Regions from separate parts of the Streptomyces sp. NPDC016640 genome, predicted to be linked through region 1. Evidence: predicted binding sites of a transcription regulator. Region 1 holds the regulator's gene; the other holds the start of a gene.
What was found. The regulator HspR, encoded in region 1, represses chaperone genes until heat shock. The targets are predictions, from matches to a motif close to TTGAGNNNNNNNNNCTCAA.
Positions count from the first base shown of each region.

Region 2: lon (endopeptidase La) is a predicted target of HspR. The motif match lies at 1,460-1,478, and genes of this name have one in related genera.

Region 1 covers NZ_JBIBRG010000011.1:257,162-261,531, reverse strand. Annotated here, with positions in the region: gene dnaK (molecular chaperone DnaK) at 1-270, shown strand, start outside; gene grpE (nucleotide exchange factor GrpE) at 267-938, shown strand; gene dnaJ (molecular chaperone DnaJ) at 975-2,153, shown strand; gene ACF07S_RS23365 (heat shock protein transcriptional repressor HspR) at 2,159-2,608, shown strand; gene ACF07S_RS23360 (sugar ABC transporter substrate-binding protein) at 2,883-3,989, shown strand; gene ACF07S_RS23355 (LuxR C-terminal-related transcriptional regulator) at 4,107-4,370, shown strand, end outside.
Region 2 covers NZ_JBIBRG010000001.1:140,710-145,079, forward strand. Annotated here, with positions in the region: gene lon (endopeptidase La) at 1-1,437, opposite strand, end outside; gene ACF07S_RS00655 (spermidine synthase) at 1,605-2,297, shown strand; gene ACF07S_RS00660 (response regulator transcription factor) at 2,420-3,160, shown strand; gene ACF07S_RS00665 (ATP-binding protein) at 3,157-4,269, shown strand.

The sequences.
Region 1 (4,370 bases):
GACAAGGTCCCCGGTGAGGTCAGGACCGAGGTCGAGACCGCCGTCGCCGAGCTGAAGGAGAAGCTCAAGGGCGAGGACACCGCCGAGATCCGCACCGCCACGGAGAAGGTCGCCGCCGTCTCCCAGAAGCTGGGCCAGGCCATGTACGCCGACGCCCAGGGCGCCCAGGCGGCCGGCGGCGCGTCCGCGGACGCCGGCGAGGCCAGGGCCGACGACGACGTCGTCGACGCCGAGATCGTCGACGAGGACCGTAAGGACGGTGCGGCGTGACCGAGGAGACCCCGGGCTTCGACGAGCAGTCGCAGCAGCCCGACGTCCCCTCCGACGACACCGAGCCGAAGGCCGCCCCCACCCCCTCCGCGGAGGAGGGGGCGGCCCCGGCCGGGGACGCGGGCCAGAACGCGGCGCTGGTGGCCCAGCTGGACCAGGCCCGCACGGCGCTCGGCGAGCGCACGGCGGACCTGCAGCGCCTCCAGGCCGAGTTCCAGAACTACCGCCGCCGGGTCGAGCGCGACCGCATCGCGGTCAAGGAGATCGCCGTCGCGAACCTCCTGACCGAGCTGCTGCCCGTGCTCGACGACGTCGGCCGCGCACGGGAGCACGGCGAACTGGTCGGCGGCTTCAAGTCCGTCGCGGAATCCCTGGAAACGATCATCGCCAAGATGGGCCTCCAGCAGTTCGGCAAGGAGGGCGAGCCCTTCGACCCGACGATCCACGAGGCCCTGATGCACAGCTACGCGCCGGACGTCACCGAGACGACGTGCGTGGCGATCCTGCAGCCCGGGTACCGCATCGGCGAGCGCACCATCCGCCCCGCGCGGGTGGCCGTCGCCGAGCCGCAGCCGGGCGCGCAGACGGTCAAGCCGGCCGAGGAGAGCACCGAGGCCGAGGACGAGCCGGCGGAGACCAAGGAGAGCGGTGGCCCGGAGGAGGGCTGACGTCGACACTCACGCAGGGAAGGAGGGGCGTCGGGGATGAGCACCAAGGACTTCATCGAGAAGGACTACTACAAGGTCCTCGGCGTCCCCAAGGACGCCACCGAGGCCGAGATCAAGAAGGCGTACCGCAAGCTCGCCCGCGAGTTCCACCCGGACGCCAACAAGGGCAACGTCAAGGCGGAGGAGCGGTTCAAGGAGATCTCCGAGGCGAACGACATCCTCGGCGACCCCAAGAAGCGCAAGGAGTACGACGAGGCGCGCGCGCTCTTCGGCAACGGCGGCTTCCGTCCGGGGCCCGGCGCGGGCGGCGGCTCCTTCAACTTCGACCTGGGCGACCTCTTCGGGGGGCAGCCCGGCGGGCAGGCGGGCGGCGGCTTCGGCGGCGGCCTCGGTGACGTCTTCGGGGGCCTGTTCAACCGCGGCGGCGCGGGCGGCACCACGCGTACCCAGCCCCGGCGCGGCCAGGACATCGAGTCCGAGGTGACGCTCAGCTTCACCGAGGCGATCGAGGGCGCGACCGTCCCGCTGCGGATGTCGTCACAGGCGGCGTGCAAGGCCTGTTCGGGCACCGGCGACAAGAACGGCACACCGCGCGTGTGCCCGACCTGCGTCGGCACCGGCCAGGTGGCGCGGGGCTCCGGTGGCGGCTTCTCGCTCACCGACCCCTGCCCCGACTGCAAGGGCCGCGGTCTGATCGCGGAGGAGCCCTGCGACATCTGCAAGGGCAGCGGCCGGGCCAAGTCCTCGCGGACGATGCAGGTGCGCATCCCCGCGGGGGTGAGCGACGGCCAGCGGATCCGGCTGCGCGGCAAGGGCGCGCCGGGCGAGCGCGGCGGTCCGGCCGGCGATCTGTACGTCGTCGTGCACGTCGGCACCCACCCGGTGTTCGGCCGCAAGGACGACAACCTCACCGTCACCGTCCCGGTCACGTACCCCGAGGCGGCGCTCGGCGGCGAGGTGCGGGTCCCGACGCTCGGCGGTCCGCCGGTCACGCTGAAGCTGCCGCCGGGCACGCCCAACGGCCTCACCATGCGCGCCCGGGGCAAGGGCGCGGTCCGCAAGGACGGCACCCGCGGCGATCTGCTGGTCACCGTGGAGGTGAGTGTTCCCAAGGACCTGTCGGGGAAGGCTCGTGACGCGCTGGAGGCGTATCGCGAGGCGACCGCGGACGAGGATCCGCGGGCGGATCTGTTCCAGGCCGCGAAGGGAGCTTGATTTCAGTGGACGGCCGTCGACGCAATCCGTACGAACTGACCCAGGAGACCCCGGTCTACGTCATTTCGGTGGCGGCCCAGCTCTCCGGCCTGCACCCGCAGACCCTGCGTCAGTACGACCGGCTGGGGCTCGTGTCCCCGGACCGCACGGCGGGCCGGGGGCGCCGTTACTCGGCCCGTGACATCGAACTGCTCCGTCAGGTGCAGCAGTTGTCGCAGGACGAGGGCATCAACCTGGCCGGGATCAAGCGCATCATCGAACTGGAGAACCAGGTCGCCGCCCTCCAGGCCCGCGTGGCCGAACTGGAGGACGCCCTCGACGGCGCGGCGGCCGCGATGCGGCAGCGCGAGGCCGCGGTGCACGCCTCCTACCGGCGCGATCTGGTCCCGTACCAGGAGGTGCAGCAGACCAGCGCGCTGGTGGTGTGGAGACCCAAGCGGCAGCAGGCGGACTAGTCGTGGTGTGAAGTACCGCGCGGGGCCCGGAGGTTCACCGAACCTCCGGGCCCCGCTCCGTCTGTGCGCACACATGTGTGATTATTGTGTGGCCGCGCGTTCAGGTGGCCCCCTCCTGATGTCCGCAGGTCCGTCACGAGTTCAGCCCGTCGTGCCGTGTCCATCTCGTTAAGTGGTTGGCCTTGACGCCAGTGGGGACTGAAGCGTTGGCTTTTCAGTCACGTAGGCCGAAAAGCTGTGCCCACGTCCGGAACGCACTGAAGTGAGCCCTCGCATGCGCCGTATCGCCATGTCCGTCGCCGCCACCACCGTGTCCGTCATGCTCGCCGGCTGCGGCGTGCTCAACGCGACGGGAAGCAGCGACGACGCGAGCCCGGCCAAGGGGGACGACATCACCGTCGGTCTGCTGCTCCCGGAGAAGGCCAACACCCGGTACGAGCAGTTCGACTACCCCATCTTCAAGGCGAAGGTGCAGACCCTCACCGGCAACAAGGGCAAGGTCGACTACGCCAACGCCGACGCGGACGCCGGGAAGCAGGCGAGCCAGCTGCAGCAGATGGTCGACGACAGGGTCGACGTCATCGTGCTGGACGCGGTCGACGCGCACGCCATCGCGGACGGCGTGCAGAAGGCCAAGGACGCGGGCATCCCGGTCATCGCCTACGACCGGCTGGCCGAGGGTCCGATCGACGCCTACATCTCCTTCGACAACGAGCTGGTCGGCGAGGTGCAGGGCCGTTCCCTGCTGGAGTCCCTCGGGGAGGACCTCAGCATCACCGACAAGATCGTGATGATGAACGGCTCCCCGACCGACCCGAACGCCAAGCAGTTCAAGGCGGGCGCGATGTCCGAGTTCAAGGGCAAGGTGACGATCGCCCGGTCCTTCGACACCAAGGACTGGAAGCCGGAGAACGCCGAGGCCAACATGGCCGAGGCGATCAACGCGCTCGGCGCGGAGAACATCGAGGCGGTCTACTCCGCCAACGACGGCATGGCGGGCGGCATCGTCGAGGCGCTGAAGGCCGCCGGCGTGACCGAGCTGCCCCCGATCACCGGCCAGGACGCGGAACTCGCGGCGGTGCAGCGGATCCTCGCCGGCGAGCAGTACATGAGCGTGTACAAGTCATACCCGGAGGAGGCCGAGAGCGCCGCCGAGATGGCGGTGGCGAAGGTCCAGGGCCGGGACATCCAGTTCGACGCGCTGACCCGGGAGCGGGTGGACAGCCCCACCACCAAGGACATCCCGGCGCAGCTGGTGCCGGTGGTGGCGCTGACCAAGGAGAACATCGGGGACACCGTCGTCGCCGACGGGATCTACGAGGTGTCGGACATCTGCACCGCGAAGTACCGGGCGGCCTGCGCGGCGCTCGACCTCGTCTGACCGCTCCGGCGTTATTCGGCCACCCCGCCGGCACCGGGCGGAGCCGTATTGCACAGCCGGTTCCGGCCGCGCATAGTTGCGCTGCGGAAAGTGGCTGAACCGGGGGTGGAACGGGCGATGGCCGGGCACGGGACGGACGAGCACCCACACGGTGCTGACCGACTGTGCGAGACCGGGGATCGCGTGTATTCCCGGGCCGTACGGCGCGGACGCGTGCCGCGCCGGGACGCGGAGCCGGCGCCCTGCCTGCTGGAGCTGGCCCTGCTGCACCCGGACCCCGACGACATGGACTGGCTGGTGCCGACCCCGCCGCAGGAGGTCATGACCCGGCTGCTGCGCGGGATGTACGACGAGATCAGCGCGAGCCAGCGCCGGGTCGGC
Region 2 (4,370 bases), on a different contig from region 1:
GACCACGTCGGACAGGTCCAGCTCGACCTCCAGGTAGTGGTCCCGGAAGGTGTGGTTCTGCGCCGGGTCGAGGACCTCCAGCAGGGCCGCGGCCGGGTCGCCCCGGAAGTCCGAGCACACCTTGTCGATCTCGTCGAGGAGCACCACCGGGTTCATGGACCCGGCCTCCTTGATCGCCCGGACGATCCGGCCGGGCAGCGCGCCGACGTACGTACGCCGGTGGCCGCGGATCTCGGCCTCGTCGCGGACGCCGCCCAGGGCCACCCGGACGAACTTGCGGCCCATCGCGTGGGCCACGGACTCGCCGAGGGAGGTCTTGCCGACGCCGGGCGGACCGACCAGCGCGAGGACCGCGCCGCCGCGCCGCCCGCCCACCACGCCCAGCCCCCGGCCGGCGCGCCGCTTGCGCACCGCCAGGTACTCGGTGATGCGCTCCTTCACGTCCTGCAGACCGGCGTGCTCGGTGTCGAGGACCGCCTGGGCGCCCCGGATGTCGTAGGCGTCCTCGGTGCGCTCGTTCCACGGCATCTCCAGGACCGTGTCGAGCCAGGTGCGGATCCAGGAGCCCTCGGGCGACTGGTCGGAGGCGCGCTCCAGCTTGTCGACCTCCTTGAGCGCGGCCTCGCGGACCTTCTCCGGCAGGTCGGCGGCCTCCACCCGGGCCCGGTAGTCGTCGGACTCCTCGGCGGGGTCCTTGCCCGCCTCGCCGTTCAGCTCGCGCAGTTCCTTGCGGACGGCCTCCAGCTGACGCCGCAGCAGGAACTCGCGCTGCTGCTTGTCGACGCCCTCCTGGACGTCCTTGGCGATGGTCTCGGCGACCTCCTGCTCGGCGAGGTGGTCGCGCAGTTGCTGGGTGGCGAGCTTCAGCCGGGCCACCGGGTCGGTGGTCTCCAGCAGGACCACCTTCTGCTCGGTGGTCAGGAACGGCGAGTATCCGGAGTTGTCGGCGAGCGCGGAGACGTCGTCGATCGCCTGGACGCGGTCGACGACCTGCCAGGCGCCGCGCTTGCGCAGCCAGGCGGTGGCGAGCGCCTTGTACTCCTTCACCAGTTCGGCGACCTGTCCCGGCAGCGGCTCCGGCACGCTCTCGTCGATCCGGGTGCCCTCCACCCACAGCGCCGCGCCCGGCCCGGTGGTCCCGGCGCCGATCCGTACCCGGCCGCGGCCGCGGATCAGGGCGCCCGGGTCACCGTCGGCCAGCCGGCCGACCTGCTCGACCGTGCCCAGCACACCGGTGCCGGCGTAGGTCCCGTCGACGCGTGGCACCAGGAGCACCCTGGGCTTTCCCTGTGTGGTCCCGGCGGCGGCCTGGGCGGCCTCCACCGCGGCGCGCACCTCGGAATCGCTCAGGTCCAGCGGAACCACCATCCCGGGCAGCACGACCTCGTCGTCGAGCGGCAGCACAGGCAGGGCGAGTGGTGTGGACTCAGCAGCCATGATCTCCCCTTCGGCAGTCAAGTTGAGCTATGCCGACTCAATGCTCGTGAGCCGACGAATGTTCCCGGGACCGCGTTCGCTCTGAGCGATCATCTTCCGGGCGCCAGGAGGCCGTGACCGCCACGAGGCCGTGACCGCCGGGAGAACGGAGCTGCTTGGATGAACACATGTCCACCCCGTACGACATTCCCGAAGTCCTGGACCGCCGCGAGGGCCCGTACGGCGAAGTGGTGCTGCGGCGGCACGGTGGCCTGCTGCAGATCATCGCCAACGGCTGCTTCCTGATGGACACCTCCGACGGCCGTTCGGAGCGGCGGCTCGTCGACGCCGCCCTGGCCGCCCTCGACGCGGCCGGCGCTCCCGGGGGGCCCCGCCCGCACGTCCTCATCGGCGGACTCGGGGTCGGCTTCTCGCTCGCCCACGCCGCCGCGCAGCCCCGCTGGGGGCGGATCACCGTGGTGGAGCGCGAACCGGCCGTCATCGACTGGCACCGCGGGGGCCCGCTGGCCGAGCTCTCCGCCCGGGCCCTCGCCGACCCGCGCACCCGGATCGTCGATGCGGATCTCGTCGAGTACGTCAATGAGACGTCCGACACATTCGACGCCCTGTGCCTCGACATCGACAACGGACCCGGCTGGACCGTCACAGAAGGGAACGAGGGGCTCTACTCACCGGCCGGACTGGCAAGCTGCGCACGGGTGTTGCGACCGCGCGGCGTACTCGCGGTGTGGTCCGCGAAGCCGTCGCCGGAATTCGAAGGAACCTTGCGGAATGCCGGGTTCCAGCAGGTGCGTACCGAAGAGATCCCCGTTGCCCGGGGCGTTCCGGACGTCGTGCACATCGGCGTCCGCCCTGAATAGCAAAGGCGCGGTGACTCCCCGTACGCTGCTGCCCTGACGCCGATCATTAAAGCGTCAATCGCAGTCATGCGCAGATGACGGATCACCCCACTGATTCGAAAAGCACACCTCAGGGGCGGGCGATGGAGCAGACACACACCTCCCACAACGGCACGGCGACGACCACCCCCGGCGCTCAGCGCAGGGTTCTGGTGGTGGAGGACGACGCGACGATCGTGGACGCCATCGCGACCCGCCTTCGTGCCGAGGGATTCCTGGTGCAAACGGCGGGCGACGGTCCGTCCGCGGTGGACACGGCGGAGGCCTGGCAGCCCGATCTGCTGATCCTCGACATCATGCTGCCCGGCTTCGACGGCCTGGAGGTCTGCCGGCGCGTACAGGCCCAGCGGCCGGTGCCGGTGCTGATGCTCACCGCGCGCGACGACGAGACCGACATGCTGGTCGGGCTGGGCGTCGGCGCCGACGACTACATGACGAAGCCCTTCTCCATGCGGGAGCTGGCGGCACGCGTGCATGTGCTGCTGCGCCGCATGGAGCGGGCGGCCCTCGCCGCCACCACCCCGCGCAGCGGCATACTGCGCCTGGGCGAACTGGAGATCGACCACGCGCAGCGCAGGGTGCGGGTGCGCAGCGAGGACGTCCACCTGACGCCCACCGAGTTCGACCTGCTGGTGTGCCTGGCGAACACGCCCCGCGCGGTGCTCTCCCGGGAGCAGCTGCTGGCCGAGGTCTGGGACTGGGCGGACGCCTCCGGCACCCGGACCGTCGACAGCCACATCAAGGCGCTGCGCCGCAAGATCGGCGCCGAGCGCATCCGCACCGTGCACGGCGTGGGCTACGCCCTGGAGACGCCGACGCCATGAGCGACGGGCCGGCCGGACGCAGAGGCCCCGGGGAACCGCAGCCCTGGGGCGCTGTACGCCCGTTCTCGATCAAGACCAAGCTGGGCGCGCTGGTCGTCGTCTCGGTGCTGATCACCACGGGTCTGTCGGTGATCGCCGTGCACACCAAGACCGAGCTGCGCTTCATCACCGTCTTCTCGATGATCGCCACGCTGCTCATCACGCAGTTCGTGGCCCACTCGCTCACCGCGCCGCTGGACGACATGAACGCCGTGGCCCGGTCCATCTCGCACGGCGACTACACCCGCCGGGTGCGCGAGAACCGCCGCGACGAGCTGGGCGACCTGGCCCAGACGATCAACGCCATGGCCGACGAGCTGGAGGCGCAGGACAGCCAGCGCAAGGAGCTGGTGGCCAACGTCTCGCACGAGCTGCGCACCCCCATCGCGGGCCTGCGCGCGGTGCTGGAGAACATCGTCGACGGTTTCACCGAGGCCGACCCCGAGACGATGCGCACGGCCCTGAAGCAGACCGAGCGCCTGGGTCGCCTGGTGGAGACGCTGCTGGACCTGTCCCGCCTGGACAACGGCGTGGTCCCGCTGAAGAAGCGCCGGTTCGAGGTGTGGCCGTACCTGTCCGGTGTGCTGAAGGAGGCCAACATGGTCGCGTCGGCCCGCGCGGGCATGGCCTCCGGATCGGGCAGCCACACCCGTACGGACGTCCATCTGCACCTCGACGTCTCCCCGCCGGAGCTCGTCGCGCACGCCGATCCGGAGCGTATCCACCAGGTCGTCGCCAACCTCATCGACAACGCGGTCAAGCACAGCCCGCCGCACGGCCGGGTGACGGTCAGGGCGCGGCGCGGCGCGCAGCCGGAGTCGCTGGAGCTGGAGGTGCTGGACGAGGGGCCCGGCATTCCGCGGACCGAATGGCACCGCGTCTTCGAACGGTTCAACCGGGGCAACGTCAACCGGCCGCACGGGCCGGGCAGTGACGGCGGCACCGGTCTCGGTCTGGCGATCGCGCGCTGGGCGGTCGATCTGCACGGCGGCCGGATCGGAGTGGCCGAATCCGAGCGGGGCTGCCGAATTCTCATCACTCTTCCGGGAGCCTCTCCGGCACCAGGTTGACGTAAAGTTCGAAGCGGAGCCGCACGATCCATGGGTGTTCGCGCTGACGGACACGTGTGATCAGGCACAGGCCCGCGCGAACTGCGCGTCGAGGCCCGGCC